4 regions of the Bacteroides salyersiae genome follow, and region 1 is predicted to be linked to each of the others. Evidence: riboswitches for the same ligand, from Rfam matches in the RefSeq annotation. Region 1 holds a riboswitch; each other region holds the start of a gene.
The links. Region 1 has a riboswitch for cobalamin ahead of accC (acetyl-CoA carboxylase biotin carboxylase subunit). Riboswitches for the same ligand answer to the same signal wherever they lie in the genome.
Positions count from the first base shown of each region.

Region 2: it holds a riboswitch for cobalamin, as region 1 does, so the genes downstream of both, RB604_RS19645 (TonB-dependent receptor) here and accC (acetyl-CoA carboxylase biotin carboxylase subunit) in region 1, are expected to answer to the same signal.
Region 3: it holds a riboswitch for cobalamin, as region 1 does, so the genes downstream of both, RB604_RS19640 (leucine-rich repeat protein) here and accC (acetyl-CoA carboxylase biotin carboxylase subunit) in region 1, are expected to answer to the same signal.
Region 4: it holds a riboswitch for cobalamin, as region 1 does, so the genes downstream of both, RB604_RS03730 (putative transporter) here and accC (acetyl-CoA carboxylase biotin carboxylase subunit) in region 1, are expected to answer to the same signal.

Region 1 covers NZ_CP133452.1:5,298,650-5,303,312, reverse strand. Annotated here, with positions in the region: gene accC (acetyl-CoA carboxylase biotin carboxylase subunit) at 1-1,386, opposite strand, end outside; cobalamin riboswitch at 1,517-1,732, opposite strand; gene hdhA (7alpha-hydroxysteroid dehydrogenase) at 1,963-2,742, opposite strand; gene RB604_RS20310 (SIR2 family protein) at 2,897-4,204, shown strand; gene RB604_RS20305 (hypothetical protein) at 4,483-4,663, opposite strand, start outside.
Region 2 covers NZ_CP133452.1:5,110,170-5,114,832, forward strand. Annotated here, with positions in the region: gene RB604_RS19640 (leucine-rich repeat protein) at 1-998, shown strand, start outside; cobalamin riboswitch at 1,198-1,410, shown strand; gene RB604_RS19645 (TonB-dependent receptor) at 1,545-3,554, shown strand; gene RB604_RS19650 (YncE family protein) at 3,563-4,663, shown strand, end outside.
Region 3 covers NZ_CP133452.1:5,103,648-5,108,310, reverse strand. Annotated here, with positions in the region: gene RB604_RS19640 (leucine-rich repeat protein) at 1-1,730, opposite strand, end outside; cobalamin riboswitch at 2,184-2,396, opposite strand; gene RB604_RS19635 (TolC family protein) at 2,663-3,937, opposite strand; gene RB604_RS19630 (efflux RND transporter permease subunit) at 3,967-4,663, opposite strand, start outside.
Region 4 covers NZ_CP133452.1:1,001,933-1,006,595, forward strand. Annotated here, with positions in the region: gene RB604_RS03720 (radical SAM family protein) at 1-70, opposite strand, end outside; gene nrdD (anaerobic ribonucleoside-triphosphate reductase) at 54-2,147, opposite strand; cobalamin riboswitch at 2,273-2,493, opposite strand; cobalamin riboswitch at 2,585-2,790, shown strand; gene RB604_RS03730 (putative transporter) at 2,943-4,631, shown strand.

The DNA.
Region 1 (4,663 bases):
AATGTTTTCGGCGCGTTCGCTGGTACGGGTGATGCTTTGTTGCAGCAATTCTCCGTTTTTTGCAATGAATCCCGTGTTGTAGTTTCCTTCTACAAAATCCGGGGTATCCATGATGGCACGCAGGTAGCTGATGTTGTTTTTTACGCCGGTCAGTTTATATTCGTGAAGCACACGGCGCATACGTTCGATGGCATATTCGCGTGTCGTAGCCCATACAATCAGTTTACCGATCATCGGGTCGTAATATATCGGAATCTCATAGCCTTCGTATACGTAACTGTCGATACGTACGCCGATGCCGTTCGGCTCGGTAATTTGCTTGATAACACCCGGACTGGGCATGAAATTCATTTCCGTGTCTTCTGCACAGATACGGCATTCGATGGCATGTCCGCGCTGTCTGATATCCTCTTGTTTTAATTGCATCACCTGTCCGTCGGCCACTTTAATCTGCTCTTTTACGAGGTCCACACCGATTACTTCTTCGGTAATCGGGTGCTCCACCTGCAGGCGGGTATTCATTTCCAGGAAATAATAATTGCGATGTTTATCGACAAGGAATTCAATAGTGCCCGCACCGATGTAGTTTACGGCTTTGGCGGCAGCTACTGCTTTTTCACCCATATCCTTACGGAGCTCCGGAGTAATGAACACCGAAGGGCTCTCTTCTACTATTTTCTGATTGCGGCGCTGAACCGAACATTCGCGTTCGCAGAGGTGAATTACATTGCCATGTTTGTCGCCCAATATTTGGAACTCGATATGATGCGGTTCTTCTACGAATTTCTCCAGATATACCGTATCGTCTCCGAATGAAGAAAGCGATTCGCTCTTTGCCGTGGTATAAGCTTCTTCCACTTCGCCGGCGTTATGAATGAGTCGCATGCCTTTGCCACCGCCACCCATCGATGCTTTCAGCATGACCGGATAACCGATCTTGTTACACAATTCTACGGCTTCTTCCACGCTTTTCAAGTTCTCCTGTGTTCCCGGAACTACCGGTACACCCGCTTCTGTCATTTTGATACGGGCGGATATTTTGTCTCCCATTGCTTCCATGGTTTCCGGTTCCGGACCGATGAAAATAATGCCTTCTTCGCGGCAGCGACGGGCAAATGTTGCATTCTCGGACAGGAAACCGTATCCGGGATGGATCGCGTCTGCATGGCATGATTTGGCCACTTCGATGATTTTTTCTATATTCAGATAACTCTCTTTGGATGCGGCCGGGCCGATGCAGTAAGCTTCATCGGCATAGAGCACATGCTTTGCGGTGCGGTCTGCCTCTGAGAAAACAGCGATACTCGTTATTTCCATCTCCCGGCAGGAGCGCATTACCCTCACGGCAATTTCTCCGCGATTGGCAACTAAGATTCTTTTTATCATATTCATTTCTCAATTAAATGCATATATTAGTGCTTTTCCACCCTGCGGATACACTCCACCCGATGAAACACAGTATTTTTACGATTTGGGGCTTAACAGCGATACTTTCCTTTCTAACCCACGAGACAGGAAAATATATATCCGAATGGCAGGTCTTCTGACTGACTCTCATCTTACAAGCCTTCCCGATGGATTTTTCACCTCCATCAGTGGCACGAATCCGGTTAATTTGTAAGATGTTTCACAGAGCTTCACAGCAGCGGGACTGTCCGGGAGTTACACCCGATTCCCTTTTAATCTTCCTCCGTTGACCACGGATTTCAAACCAATTCGGGCGCAAATATAGAAAATTATTGAATAAAGCGAATCTTTTTTGCACGAAAGTTTGCTTTTTGTGCAATCCGAACTGTGAAAGCATAAGGTCCGGACGTCTGAAATGCCATCTTTTCAATGGCAGGCTTCTATTGACTGATTATACCAGTCGTAAATCATATTTATGTTTAAAAACCTTACAATGCCGGTATTTGTTGGCTGAAGAAACTTTATAGAAAAAGGTTATTATTCTTAAAGTTGAGATTATACAGGTTCTGCTGTCGGATTGTGTATTGTCAATCCGCCGTCTGCTATAATTGTCTGGCCGGTGATGTAACGTGCATCATCTGAAGCAAGAAAGGCAATGGTTGCAGCGATGTCCTGCGGTTCTCCTAAATAGGGAGTTGCACATTGGCTGAGGAAAATGTTCCGTACATCTTCATTCAAATTGTTTAAAGCGGTAGGTGTGAGAACCAATCCCGGGGCTACAGCATTGCAACGGATATTTTTCTTGCCTGTCTGGGTTGCAATATATTTGGTAAGATTGATAACTCCTGCTTTGCTGGCACCGTAAAGCGTACCGTTTGAATCGGCTGTAATACCGCTGATGGAAGCCACATTGACAATGTTACCACCGCCATGTGTTTTCATTACGGGAATGACTAACTGTGAGAGATACATGGTACAGGAAAGGTTTAAATGAAAGGCTTCATCAAAATAGTCTATGTCCAGCTTTTCGATGCTTGTATCTCGTTTCGGGTCGGTTCCACCGACATTGTTTATCAGAATATCGATCTGCCCGTATTCTTTTATAGCAAAAGCAATCAGCTCTTTACAACTTTGTAATTCCGTGGCTGAGAAATAAACGGAACGTACATCTGCTCCTGAAAGAGTCAGTTCGGCAGCAAGTTTGTCTGCCCTTTCTTTTGAGTAATCTGCAATAACAACTTTACCGCCTTCGGAGACGATACGACGGGTGGTTGCTTCGCCTATACCACCGGCAGCACCGGTAATAACAGCTACTTTATTTTCAAATCTGTTCATATGGAATGTTTTTGGGTATTGTTACATTCAAAACAATATGGAAATGGAAAAGATTACTGCTTTAATTTCTCTTTAATATGATTTCCATTTTTTGTATTAAAATAAATATTTATATATTCGCACCATATACAACATCATAAAAGCAACACCGAAGATGAAACCTGCATACAAGAAACTTGAATTTGGAAGTTTTGCAGAAATAGAAGTCTATAAAGCATTTAGCAGTTTAATCGGTTCTGATGAAACGATAGAACGGGAGAAATTTATGTTTGCTGGGGGAACCAGAGGCTATTACGCTGACATTGTGCTCCCTCATGGATGTAAAAGACTGAAAATGCCTCCAAAAACAATTGTGGAAATCAAAGGTACTTTACTGTTTGACACGATACATCGATATCTGGAAATGTATAAGACGAATAAAACGGATTGGGGTGTTTCTGCTTTTTGTATCGTTTATATCAATAGCCATGTTCCAGATGAATTTATTGCAAAATATGACAACAAAGATTTTAGAATTATATCTTTAAATGAGATACTTTGTTCATCTGATACCAACGCTGATACGGTTGAAGAGTTCCATGAAGAATGGGAAGATGAACGTGATAATCTGATAACAAAAGCTCGTGATAAGTTTTCCATTGGAAAGAATACATTGTTTCTTGGAGCGGGAGTCAGCATTGATGCCGGCCTTCCGACATGGGATGAATTGTTGAAAAAGATGTTGCATAAATACAAAAGGCGGAAACACAATATAGGCAGAGGTGATTATAAACGTGTCGAAAAAGTGTGTGCAGGTTCATCTATAATAACTGCACGGTATATCAGAACAGGGTTGGGAGTTTCCACATCTGATAAAGAGTTTGATAACATGATTCATTCTATTTTGTATAAGAAGGTCAATCAATCACAGTTGATTAATGAGATAACTAATATGGTGGTGAGTAACAAAGTAGAAAGTGTTGTAACTTATAATTATGATGACTTGATAGAAATAGAATTATCAAAAAAAGGTGTTCCTAATTTTTCTGTTTTTGGGGGTAATAGGGCTTTGTATGGAGAACTTCCTGTATATCATGTGCACGGTATAGTCACGATGGATGCAAAAAGCGGAATATATTCTACTCCTGTTTTGTCCGAAGAAGATTATCATAATATTTACAAAGAAGCATTTCATTGGTCGAATATTGAGCAGTTACATGCGTTGGACAGGACAACGTACTTTTTTATAGGATTTTCCATGAGCGATCCGAACCTGCGAAGATTGTTGGAAATTTCGCAAAGTAAAGGAGACGGTGGAAAAAATCACTATGTTTTTCTTCGTAGAAGCAATTTTTCTAATGATAGTAATAGAGATATGGAAAATCTTACTATTCTAAAAAATATGATGAACGACTTAGGACTGAATGTAATTTGGTTTAAGGATTTTAATGAACTTCCTCAATTACTAAAAAGAATTTATTAATTCTGCCATTTGCTCGCTTTTCTGCAAAAAGTAGTACGGGGCATTCACTGGGCTTTCAATATGAAATGTGAATGATTATGTTAAATGTTAACTTTTGGAATGCAAAATGTTAATAGAAAGGTTGCAGCATTAAACCATGTTATAATATAGCTTGTATGGGCTCTTAAATTTGCTAATGATGGAAAAGGCAGTATCTTTGTACTGTGTTTTTTTCATAAGTATTAGATTTAAGGTTAACAAGGATTGGTTGCGCGTGATGCGTAGCCATTTTTTGTTTATCAGAATCTATATCCCAGTCCGATTCTGAATGTCGGGTATATTCCCGAATACCCATTGGATGACCTGAAGTAGCCGACTCCTCCTGCCAGGTCGAATAGAAAATGTTTCCACACCCGGCGGAATCCCCAGTACGGAGTGACATTATATATATGTGCAGCTTCCCAGCCACTTGTGATTGCT
Region 2 (4,663 bases), 190 kb from region 1:
GTAATATCGTAGAGGAAGACAATATCTCTGCTACATTAAAGCTTGAGGACGAAGTGGTGAATGATCAGGTACTGACTGCATCATATGCAGATAATGTTCTGACTCTGAACAGAGAAGGAGAAAGATTGCCTGCCGGTAAATACACACTGGTATTAACGACTTCCGAATCTGTATTGAATATTACATTCAATGTAGAACCATGGTTACCTGAACTGGAAATAGTATCAACTACACCGTCTATGGACTTCGGGAATGGAGAAGAAGCAAATATTGACAAGGATACAAAAACTTTCACTATTACATTCAACCGTAATATCGTAGAGGAAGACAACATCTCTGCTACATTAAAGTTTGAGGACGAAGTGGTGAATGACCAGGTACTGACTGCATCATATGCAGATAATGTTCTGACTCTGAACAGAGAAGGAGAAAGATTGTCTGCCGGTAAATACACACTGGTATTAACGACTTCCGAATCTGTATTGAATATTACATTCAATGTAGAACCATGGTTACCTGAACTGGAAATAGTATCAACTACACCGTCTATGGACTTCGGGAATGGAGAAGAAGCAAATATTGACAAGGATACAAAAACTTTCACTATTACATTCAACCGTAATATCGTAGAGGAAGACAACATCTCTGCTACATTAAAGTTTGAGGACGAAGTGGTGAATGACCAGGTACTGACTGCATCATATGCAGATAATGTTCTGACTCTGAACAGAGAAGGAGAAAGATTGTCTGCCGGTAAATACACACTGGTATTAACGACTTCCGAATCTGTATTGAATATTACATTCAATGTAATAAATGGTGGTGTCGGCATAGAAAATCAGTCATCTGAAAAAATAGTTCATACAAAAGAGTATTATACAATAAATGGCACAGCTTTACCACAACCCATACCAGGCTTTAATATTATCAAAATCACCTATGAGGACGGTACAGTTGAGGTATCCAAAATATATATAAGGTCTTCGGTTAACCAATAACGAGCAGTTTATTATATAAGATACCAAGTAAATTTTAAATAAAATCTAAAATCTTTGTTCTTCGAAGTTATCACTTCTTAGAACAAAGATTTTTTACAAATAGATTTTCCAAATAATATTTATAACTTATTGAATTTTTAATAGATAATGAAACAAAAAAATAAAATTTCCATAATACATCTCTATTTCTTAATAAATTCATAAATTTGCCATGCATTGGTTTATTTTTTCCAAGCATACGGAAATAATAATTAAAAGGGAATCAGGTGGGAATCCTGAACAGTCCCGTTGCTGTGTGTTTCATTAAAATGTAGTAAATACATACTTCATGCCACTGAAAGACCAAGAGTCGATTGGGAAGGCGTTTACTATAGAAACAAGTCAGAAGACCTGCCATGCAATATGTTCAATAGCTTTCGAGGACGAGCTATGAAGTGGAAATGCTATACTTTAACAACAAGTATCAGCTTCTTTATTTCATATATATCTAATAACTTAAACAATTTGATAATTAAAGGTATAAACCATTATCAAACAAATTAACGCATGGGAATCAAAGCTAAGTGGTTCACAGGAATATTCCTGACACTGAATGCATTATTACATGCGCAACAAAATAAAATAGATACGTTGCGCATTTATCATATAGATGAAGTTACTATTACTTCATCTAAAGTATCGTCTAAAGAAATTATTCCTGTACAAATCATGGAAGGAAAACAATTGGAAAAACTATCAGTACATTCTGTTGCAGATGCCATACGTTATTTTTCTGGAGTGCAAATTAAAGACTTTGGAGGAATAGGTGGACTAAAAACCGTTAACATACGAAGTATGGGAACGAACCATGTTGGTATATTTTACGATGGCATTGAACTGGGAAACGCCCAGAATGGGCAAATTGACCTCGGTCGTTTTTCTCTTGACAATATGGAGGCAGTTTCCCTATACAACGGACAACGCAGTGCCATATTCCAGTCTGCTAAAGATTTCGGATCAGCAGGTACCGTTTATTTGCAAAGTCGTATACCAAGATTCAATGGAAACAAACAATATAATATTCGAGGAAATTTTAAGACCGGTTCCTTCGGAGTTATCAATCCTTCCGTACTTTGGGAGCAAAAATTAAACGAACGCCTTTCTGCATCTTTAAGTTCCGAATACATGTATACCACCGGGCGTTATAAATATCGCTATAAAACAACCGGAGGATACGATACAACCGCAGTACGTAAAAATGGAGATGTTAACTCCATCCGGGTGGAAAGTGGCTTATATGGAAAAATCAACAAAGGTGAATGGAAAGGAAAAGCCTATTTTTATCATTCAGAAAGAGGACTTCCCGGAGCTATGGTCCGGAATAAACTGTTTCATGAAGACCGCCAATGGGATACCAACCTATTTATTCAATCATCTTTTAAAAAACATTTCTCAGATAAATACGGACTATTAGTCAATGGGAAATATGCCTATGATTATTTACATTATCTGGCCGATCCGAATAAAGATGCCAGCTTGATGTACGTAGAAAACCATTACCGACAACAAGAAATTTATCTTTCTGTTGCCAACTTATACTCTTTCAATAAATATTGGAGTGCATCCATTGCATTAGACTATCAATGGAATAAACTAGATGCTGACCTGTACAAATTTCCTTACCCGAATCGTCACACCACACTTGTTTCCATAGCAAGTGCTCTGAACTTCGAACAGTTCAAGTTACAGGCCAGTGTATTGGGTACATTTGTATCCGATCATGTTCGTACAGACACAATGTCTATGGAAAATAAAAAGCAGATCACTCCCACCGTTGTGGCCTCCTGGAAACCTATACGTAAAACAAATTTCCATTTACGAGGTTTTTACAAGAACATCTTTCGCATGCCAACCCTAAACGATTTGTATTATACATTTATTGGTAATATAAAACTAAAACCCGAATTCACTAATCAGTATAATTTAGGGTTTACTTATGCACCTATTCTTCAAAACAAATGGTTAAAAAACATCGAACTACAAGCAGATGTTTACTATAATGAAGTGAAAAATAAAATAGTAGCTGTCCCCACTTCCAATCAGTTCCGCTGGACAATGATGAATCTCGGTATGGTAGAAATACGAGGATTAGATATAGCCATACAAACTAACTGGGAATTACCTAAACAATTTTCTATTGATACCCGTCTCACCTATACTTATCAAAAGGCACAAGATTTCACCAATCCCAAAGAAGAATATTACGGAGATCAAATACCATACATCCCCTGGCACAGTGGCTCATTGATTATTAATGCCAGTTGGCAAAACTGGGATGTCAATTATAGTTTCATTTATACCGGTGAACGATATGACCAACGAGCCAACATTCCAGAAAATTATGCCCCAGAATGGTATACGAACGACATTTCACTCTCTCGAAGTTTTCGTATTCGAAATACTCTCTACCGATTGACAGCAGAAGTCAACAACCTTTTCAACCAACAGTTTGAAGTGGTGAAATGCTATCCAATGCCAGGTACCAACTATAAATTCATTCTTACCATCCAAATATAATTATTAGCATGAAAAAATTATCATTCATTCTATTATTATCCATAAGTTGTTTTCTGATATGTTCCTGTCGGGGGGAAGATGAGGTACTTGTACGATCTACCGGCACGCAGGTACAAGCTCCTATGGATATAAAGTCTATTACAGGTTTCTATTTGCTAAACGAAGGAAACATGGGAAGTAATAAATGTACATTAGATTATATGGACTATGCAACAGGCTACTATCACAAAAATATATATGCAGAAACCAATCCTTCCGTTGTCTTGGAATTAGGCGATGTAGGTAATGATATACAAATCTATGGTGAAAAATTGTATGCTGTTATCAACTGTTCTCATTTTATCGAAGTGATGAACAAAAAAGATGCCCGTCATTTAGGAACGATTGATATTCCTAACTGCCGTTATATTACCTTTCATGAGGGCTATGCTTATGTCAGTTCATATGCCGGTCCCGTGCAAATAGACCCAAATGCACGTTTAGGATATGTAGCCAAAGTAGATACTACTACCCTCCAAGTGGTAGCAACTTGCTTAGTAGGTTATCAACCGGAAGAGATGGTCATTGTTGAAAACAGATTATATGTAGCTAATTCCGGAGGATATCGCGTACCCAATTATGACCGTACTGTTTCCGTCATCGATCTGAACACATTTACTGAAACCAAAAAGATAGATGTAGCCATCAACTTACATAGATTGAAAGCTGATCATTACGGAAATCTCTACGTCAGTTCACGAGGTGACTATTATACTGTTCCTTCTAATCTATATGTCATAGACAGCCGAACAGATGAAGTAATAGATACACTAAATATTGCTGCTTCTGAATTGTACATAGACGATGACTATCTCTATCTATACAGCACAGAATACAGTTATATTAATGAAGAAGAATGGAAAATCAATTATGCATTGATAGACACGCGAACCAGAGAGATCATCACCAACAATCTCATCACCGATGGTACAGAAAAACAAATTAAAATGCCTTACGGCATCGCCGTTCATCCGGAAACAAAAGAGTTCTATATAACAGATGCTAAAGACTATGTATCCCCCGGTACACTCTATTGCTTTACTCCAGAAGGAAAAAAGAAATGGTCAGTT
Region 3 (4,663 bases), 200 kb from region 1:
ACGGATGTTAGAGCTTCGCATTTGTTGAACGCATAGTTACCGAGAGTAGTTACTTTATCAGGTATTGTCAGTGTATTTATTTTGGTACATCCTTCAAATGCATAGTTCCCAATAGTCATTGATGATAATTCCAATGTGGATTGGTTTAATTTTTCTTCCTCAAAAGTAATGGAAGAAAGCTCAGTACAACCTGAGAATGCATAGTTTCCGATAGAAGTAAGATTATTAGGGAAAGTTATCGATGTTAATGCTGTACAGCCGTTGAATGCTACGTCTCCGATAGAGTTGATATGACCTAATTCTACATTGATTAATGATGAACATCCGTTGAATGAACGAACCCCTATCTTTTGAAGTGAGGATGGCAATATGATATTTTTTAGTGTACTACATCCAAGGAAAGTAGAATCGCCTAACTCTGTTATTGAGTTTCCTAAAATAACAGAAGATAGTTTTTCGCAATTCTTAAATGTTGAAGAACCGATGGTTTCTACATTGTCAGGGAGAATGATGTCTGTTAATGCTATACAATTTTCAAAAGCTGCTCGTCCGATACTTTTTAATTTATCATTTACAGTAATGGATGTAAGGGCAGAACATCCACTAAAGGTTTCATCTCCGATTTGTTCTACTTCGTTAGGCAATATAATTGATGATAATGCTGTGCAACCGCTGAAAGCTTTTTCTCCTAAAGTAGTCAGATTGTCCGGAAGGATTATAGAAGTTAATTTGTTGCATCCTTTAAAAGCCATATTATCAATGCCTATGATGGAGTAATCACTACCATTAAGTTTGATCGTAGAAGGAATTGTCAGTAATCCGGAATAGGTTATATATGAATCATCATAGGTGACTATTGCGGTATTAGGTTCGCTTCCAGGAATAGCAGTTATGTTTTTATTTCCTACAGTCAAAGTTACGGTATCAGTGGAGATTTCATCAAGGATATTCTTAACAATGCAATAGTAAGAACCTGCATCTTCAACTGTAACTGACGGAATTGTGTAATGAGGAGTTTTTGCATCAGGTATTGCTATTTCATTTTTATACCATTGATAAACAAGAGTATCTCCTTTAAATTCGGGAGCAAAGGTTGCTGATTCACCAGGTGAAACAACAATACTTTCAGGTTGAATTTTTATTGATGGTGCTGTGGGGCCGTTTTTAGCAGCAGGGGCCATTTCTTTCCATGGTTGAGAACTCATGTTAACAGCAAAATTCCATCCATCCCAACAACCGTCTGTTAATTTTCTGCCTGTGGCGCCTACACCACTGTAGCCCCAGGCACTTTCATCTGAACTTTTTAGCCAATAAGACCAATATCCTTGATACCAGCCTGATTGCCAATAATCTTCTGGGTCAAGGCAAGTGAAACCGTCATATCCATAACCTCCGGTGAATATTACGCCCTCTTCGTCCGGATAGTAAATTTTTCCATCTTTTTGAACGGCAAAGTCGCCACTTTTGTTAACATCATATCCGAGACCTGCAATTGTGGAACCATATGCTGTTCCGGTTTCTGTCATACAGAAAAAACGTGGATCAGCAGCTGCAATATCTCTGATCATTTTCTCTCCTGTAGCTTCACCATCCCAACGATATCCCCATACTAAAGCATTAGTTTCTCCTTCTGCATTCCATTGGATAGCTAATGCGGCTTTATTTTCACCTTCGCCAGTCCAATTTTCAATCATTTCCATTGTAAAAGTACCTTCTGCAATAGCTTTCATTGGTACTAACTGTTTTGCGACAGGGTGAGGTTGACCCTGTACTGAAACTTGGGCAGAAACCTGCCATGTGACAAACAGTAAAAGAATTAAAGAGTAAATTTTTCTCATTTTATCATAGTTTAATATTAAAATAAAAATGTTTCTTTTGTTCAAGATTTACAGGCGTAAGAATTTATCACATAGGTTATAATCTAAAAACAATATTCCGATTATTTGTTGCTTTATTTATACCTCGTAAGTTTTTACTGCTTTGTGCCTCCACAGGCAAAAGCAAACTACACATTCCTACTACACATAGGAAACGTTGGAACATAGTTTTTCCCATTAATATTTCTATTTGATAGTTACTTTTCCATCAAATAGCTTCAAAGAGTACCAATATGTATGAATAACCTTTTCTGTACACAACTTTTTGTGTACAAATCAGTGGATTCATAGCTCGTCCTCGAAAGCTATTGAACATGTTGCATGGCAGGTCTTCTGACTCGTTTCCGTGAATAAACGCCTTCCCAATCGGCTTAGAAGCCTCTCAGTGGCATGAGGTAGTGTTCATCACGCTTTTATGAAACATACAGCAACGGGACTGTTCAGGATTCTCACCTGATTCCCTTTTAATCATTTTTCTGAATGCTTGGGAAAAATGAACCAATGCGCGGCAAAGTTAGAAATTTATTAAGTAATAGAGAGAAAAAAACAGATATTTTTTTAATAGATGTATGCGACAGTAATGTTTGGTAGTTATTCTGTTGATTTGAAAACAGAGTAACTATCAAACATGAAAGTACAGAATACCTTATTCTGTTTCAACTTATTGGAACGAATCGTTCCATCTAATTGAAACTCATGGTTCCATCTAATTGAAACGAATGGTTTTATTATGTTGGAACGGATCGTTTCAAGCTATTTGAAACTGATTGGCACTGTATACCTTTTTATTCACTGATTACTTTTCGGTATTCGGCTACTGCCATTTTGGCTGCAAGATGTGCATTGATAAGGTTAGAATGGGCTTGCGTCCACGAAAGTTGCGCCGAAAGCACATCTACCATGCTTGCTTTTCCTTCATTATAAGAAAAAGTAGCCAGGTCGAGGTTCTCCTCTGCCAGTTCCATGGTTTCTTGTGCAGTGGTTACTTGATGTTCCGTTTCCGTCAATTTGGTGAGGGTGGCAGAAAGTTCTTCGTTGATATTATCTGTCACGTAGCTCTGCTGTAACTTTTGTATGCCTATATAAGCTTTTTGTTGGCGGTTGGCCTTGAAGCGTGCTCCCCAACGGAAGATGGGAATATTTACGTTCATGCCGAGAATGGGGGTGAAAGAGACATCGTAGCCCATATTGGGCGATGCCGTAGCCCAACCGCCGGTGAGGAACATGTTTATTTGAGGATTGTACTGGCTGAGGGCGGCTTTTCGTTGTGCTTCACTTTTCTGTATGTTGACTTCCGTACTTGCGTAGTCGGCGCGGCGTTGTAATACGTCATCCAGGTTCATAAGCGTTACCGGTTCGCAGATCACTCCGATGGCACACAGGCTGTCTACCGGTGCATTCGGATCTTCGCCCATTAATATGTTCAGTTTCTGCAATGCTAACGTATAATTCTGACGCGCTTTGATGTATTGTAGCTCGGCTTCCTTTTTACGGGTAGAGATCATTAACAGGTCTGTACGGCTGATCATGCCGTCATTGAAACGGTCTTGTATGATGTCGAACTGTTGTTTTACTATTTCTTCATACCGGGCGGCGGCTTCCAGCATGGCGCGACTGGCAGCAGCGTTCCAATATACGGCATCGCTCTGATAGTGTATCTGATCCAAAGTGAGTTCAGCATTCAGCCTGTCTAATTTTTCATCCGCTTGCGCTATTTTGTTTTGGGCCCGTAAGGCGCCACCGGTATACAATGGCTGTGCTACAACAAATACCCCCTGATAAGTATGGTTACGGTATTGTCCTGCCGGACCGTCCCATGCATCCATTTCTTTCAGATTCAAGGTGCCTTCGCCTGTAATATCCACTTGTGGCAGGAATCCGGTAAAAGCAATTTTGCGTCCTTCCATGCTTGCCACGCTTTTCAACTGTTGTTGCTTTAGTATCTGGCTATAGTTTTCCACCCGGTCGCGATAGGCTTCACGACTGAGATGTGCCTGCTGTGCTGTGGCATCTATTCCGTAGCACAGCAGTGCAAGTATTAATATCTGAATTCTCATCATCTTAATGTCTATTTATCATTTCTATTTTATTATTTATTCTCATTGTCTGTCATTCCGTTTTGTGCAGGAAGGTCTCCTTTTATTCTGTGAATAGCGCAATAGGCTACCGGAAGTACAAATAATGTCAAAGCCGAGGCTACGAGCAGGCCGCCCATAATAGTAGCTGCCATGCCGCCGAACATGGCATCGAACAGTAATGGCAACATACCCAGAATAGTGGTTCCCGATGCCATTGCTACCGGGACGATACGGCTGACGGTAGCACTGACTACCGCATCCAACGGTGCTTTTCCGGATTTTGTTTCAATATCGATCTGATCGACCAGCACGATGGCATTTTTAATGTTCATGCCGATCAATCCCAGTAAACCGAGAATGGCGAAGAAGTCGAAGGACTTGCCGAGCAGTAATAATCCAAGCACGATACCGATGAAGATAAGCGGCAGCATTAATAAAATGACGATCGGCTTGCGGTAGGTCTTGAACAATAACAGCAATACGGTGAACATCAGGAAGAATGTCAACGGCATGTTTTTGGCTAATGCTTCGTTGGATTCTACTTGGCTTTCCTGTTCTCCGAAATATTTCATGGTGTAGCCTTCGGGCACTTGTATCTCTTTTTGCACCTGCGACCATACTTGGTTGAAGGCAGCAATGGCGTTTATTCCGCGTCGAGGATCGCATTGGGCCATCATTACCATCTGACGGTTATAGTCCTTCACATTC
Region 4 (4,663 bases), 1.3 Mb from region 1:
GATTGATAGCCAAAGTAACCTCACCCGGTATCTCTTGAAAAACAATATCATAATCAGCGTACCGGAGCATAATATCTTTGAGCAGCCTCCTTCTGCCGGGCTTGTGAAAAATTGCTGACACGTTTCATGTAACCGATAACACGAGTCAGATAATCTACGTCCTCGCTATGACATTCAGGACATTCGTGTAGATATCTCTTATCGATATGCTTACACTTATTGCAAATAGTATTCGGAATATTGAATGTGAAGTAATTACAACCTTCTATAGCAGCTACCCGTAACAATTGCCGATATTGTTCTTTACTAAGATGCTCCTCCAAATTCATATGTAAAGCAGAGCCACCGGTAAGATGCTCGATATAGCGATGCCCGTGAAGACGAAACCTGTCGACAATATTCAATGACTCATCTTCCACGATATAGAAATAACTGTTATAGCATTCACGAAAAGTTTGGAAACCGGCCTCCTTATCCCACTTGGCATGCTTCACGCCTACATTTTCGGCAGGGATCATTTCACAGTTAAACAAAACTTCCTTTGTACGATACTTCTTATTATATTTTTCTATCATACCCAAAATCTCCTGCACAAATGCTTCATATTTGGGATTATCATTGATTTCGATTCCCATAAACTGAGCTGCTTCAACCAAACCGTTGACACCGATAGTCAAATATTGACGACTCATATTGATATAACCGGCATCAAACAAAGGTAACATACCTTTTGCCTGCAACTGTTTCAGATTCTCATTGTAAGCCAGTTGTACTTTGTGAACCAAATCGACGACCTCTTCCAGAAAGAAAGGATAAAGCATACCCGACTTCACTGCATGCTGGATACAACGATTCAGATTAATAGTCAATACACTCTTCGAACCGGTAGAAACCCCGCCGGCACCTAACGTATAACTGAAACCATTATCTTGTATTTCATTACGCAAACGGCAACAGCTACTTAGGGAATCGGCATTATCACTCATATAGGTAAAGAAAGAGTGCCCTCCGGCATACATTTCGGCAGTGAAATCTCCATATTCTTTATCTAATACGTCACCATCTTTGGTCAGCAATGCCATTGTTTCGACAGGAAACGTCAAAACGGTCCGTGTGCGTTCCTTATTAAACCACCTCATAAAGCGCTTTTGCAACCAACTCAAAGAATCCCAATCGGGTTTACTTCCATCGGGAAAAACAAAATGCTCGAAAAGACTATTGAAATAGTACTTGTCATAATAGGCTACATTCCAAAATACCGCCTGAAAATTCCGTGCACCCGTAGGCTGATTAATAGAATACACTATCTGTTCAAAACAATCCGTTATAATCTTATCGATCGTTCTTTGCTTAGCAGACAAATCAACAACCTTGTCAGCGTGTTTATAGTAATCCTGTCCATACTCCAAGCCTACAAAATAATTCATGTACATTAAAAACTCCGGAGTAGCGCATGCACCGCTCAACATACTGGATACAATGAATACCATGTTGACAAATCCTCCACAGAAAGATTTCAGATTAGTCGGAGCCGTCGAATTGCCTCCCACACCCACAGTGCCGTTTATCAACCAAGGATACATGGTGATACTTGCACAGTAATTGGCGAGATTAGTCTCATCATTCTTATAAATAAAATGATGATTCAAAAGTTCAAGATAGCGGTCGGAGACTTCTTTACCATACAAATCTTTCAAACGATCCGTCAATAACCGGCGGTTCAAACGAATAAAATTCGATTTTGGCAATTCACCTATCAAAGTAGCGATGTTCTTGTTCTCCACATTTGCATTTGCATCATATTTACTGCCGGTAGCAGGATTGGAAGCGTCACAATAATCAAGCAAGAATCTAAGCTTGTCTCTGACTTCACGGTCTTCCAAATGCTTCTGACGATACAGCATATATGCTTTTGCAACACTGTAATAATGCTCTGCCATCAGAGCTACTTCCACCTGATTCTGGATTTCTTCCACACTGGTTCCATCACTGACACTGACACGGCTCAATACATTGGTAATGACATCCTGTGTAGCAAAACTCCCTACTGACAAAAAAGCTTTGGCAATCGCATTTTTAATCTTATCAAGAGAAAACACTTCTCTTTTCCCATCTCTTTTGATAATGAATATCTCCGAACTAATCATACTTATAAATTAAGATTTAACAAATAAATTCATCATAAAGCTATTCAAATACGACAATTCACGGAGGTCAGTAATAAAATGAAATCGGTAGAATCCACTCCATCGCCTTTCACCCGAAAGCCTTGAATGAGGTAATGAAACCGGCAGGTCTTCTGACTTGTTTTTATTACAACGCCTTCCCGATTCTATAAAAATAACCAGTGGCAAAGATTGTTGTAACATTTCTCTTTCAAATGCAAGAGATAAAACTTACAGCTACGGGGATAGTCCCTGATTTTCACAGGATTCCCTTTTAATTCCGGTTCGCATTGAAGCTACTTCAGAAACCGATATTGCTGACAAAGTTAGAAATTAAATCAAGAATTCAACTTGAAAAGGAAAAAATATTCAGCCGTATCTTTTTTCTTCGTTTCTTCCCCATTGAATTATAAAATCGACTATCTTTGCCCCGAATTGGTTGCGGATAGACATTTCGACTATTCGGATTAAAAGGGAATCGGGTGAAAATCCCGGACAGTCCCGCTGCTGTGAAACTCTGCTAATATCTTGAAAACAGACCTTTGCCACTGGTTCTTTTTATAGAACCGGGAAGGCTTCAAGATAAGGAGTCAGTCAGAAGACCTGCCATTCATCAAAGGCTGTTTTTACTCGTGGGATTAGGAAAGCAGTGTGAAAGAAGATGAATCCAATGAAAGAACCTGCGAAAGAGATACCTGTAAATATGGGTATGTCTATGTTGTGATACAATTAATCGAGGTTCTGTGGTTGATACATTAAAGACAAATTTATTATATTATGGAACTTCTCAGAAACCTTTTCGAAGGATACCCCAATCTTTGGGGTGGTGGAGTGGCACACTCCGTACTTATTTTATCGTTGGTTATAGCCTTCGGTATCATACTGGCTAAAATAAAGATAGCCGGAATTTCATTGGGTGTCACATGGATACTTTTCGTCGGTATCGTATTCGGGCATTTCAACCTGAGCTTAGACGAACATCTGCTACACTTCCTAAAGGAATTCGGATTGATATTATTTGTCTACTCCATCGGTTTACAGGTAGGGCCTGGTTTCTTTTCCGCTTTTAAAAAGGGAGGATTTACACTGAACATGCTCGCCATGACAACTATCTTTCTGAGTGTTGTTATTACCATCATCCTACACTTCGCCACAGGCGTTCCCATCACAACAATGGTCGGAATTCTTTCCGGTGCCGTCACCAATACCCCGGGATTGGGTGCTGCCCAACAGGCCAACAGTGACCTGAACGGTATCGATGCGCCTGAGATAGCAATGGGATACGCCGTAGCCTATCCACTCGGAGTGGTGGGTGCTATCCTTTCATTACTTGCCTTGAAGTATATTTTAAATATCAATACGACCAAAGAAGAGGCCGATGCGGAAAAAGGATTAGGACACTTACAAGAACTGACTGTACGTCCCGTCACCTTAGTTATAAAAAATGAGGCGATAAACGGAAAGGCAATTAAAGATATACGCCCGTTGGTAAACCGGAATTTTGTTATTTCGCGTATACGTTATCATGAAGGAAACAAAGAGACGGAATTGGTTAACTCGGGTACTATCCTGCATTTGGATGATGAGATTTTAATTATCTCCAATCCGATAGATATTGAGGCTATCACGGTCTTCTTCGGTAAACAAGTGGAGGTAGAATGGGAACAGGTTAGTAAGAATCTGATTTCAAGACGTATCCTGATTACCAAACCCGAACTGAATGGAAAAACGCTGTCACAACTGAAAATACGAAATAATTTCGGCGCAAATATCACCCGCATCAATCGTTCGGGAGTAGACCTTGTAGCCGCTCCGAGCCTGCAATTGCAGATGGGCGACCGTGTAACAGTAGTCGGTAGCGAACTGGCTGTAGGACATGCCGAGAAGGTCTTGGGAAACTCAATGAAACGACTGAACCATCCCAATCTTATTCCGATATTTATAGGTATCGCTTTGGGATGTATCTTAGGAAGTATTCCATTTATGTTTCCGGGCATTCCTCAACCGGTCAAGCTGGGACTTGCGGGAGGCCCGCTCATCGTATCGATCCTTATCAGCCGTTTCGGCCCACAATACAAAATGATTACTTATACCACCATGAGTGCCAATCTGATGGTTAGAGAAATAGGCATTTCACTCTTTCTTGCCTGTGTAGGATTAGGAGCCGGTAAGGGATTCATAGAAACTGTTGTGAACGAAGGAGGTTATGTTTGGATCGGTTATGGGGCCATCATCACTGTTATCCCATTATTAATAACGGGGCTTATCGGACGTTATGGCTGTAAATTGAACTACTATACGCTCATCGGAGTATTGTCCGGAGCCAATACCAATCCACCCGCTCTTGCCTACTCGAATGACCTGACTTCTTGCGACGCTCCCGCCGTAGGCTATGCTACCGTATATCCGTTGGCCATGTTTCTGCGCGTACTTACGGCACAGCTACTGATACTTTCATTATCATAAATACAACATTATACATACCTTTCAAATCATAA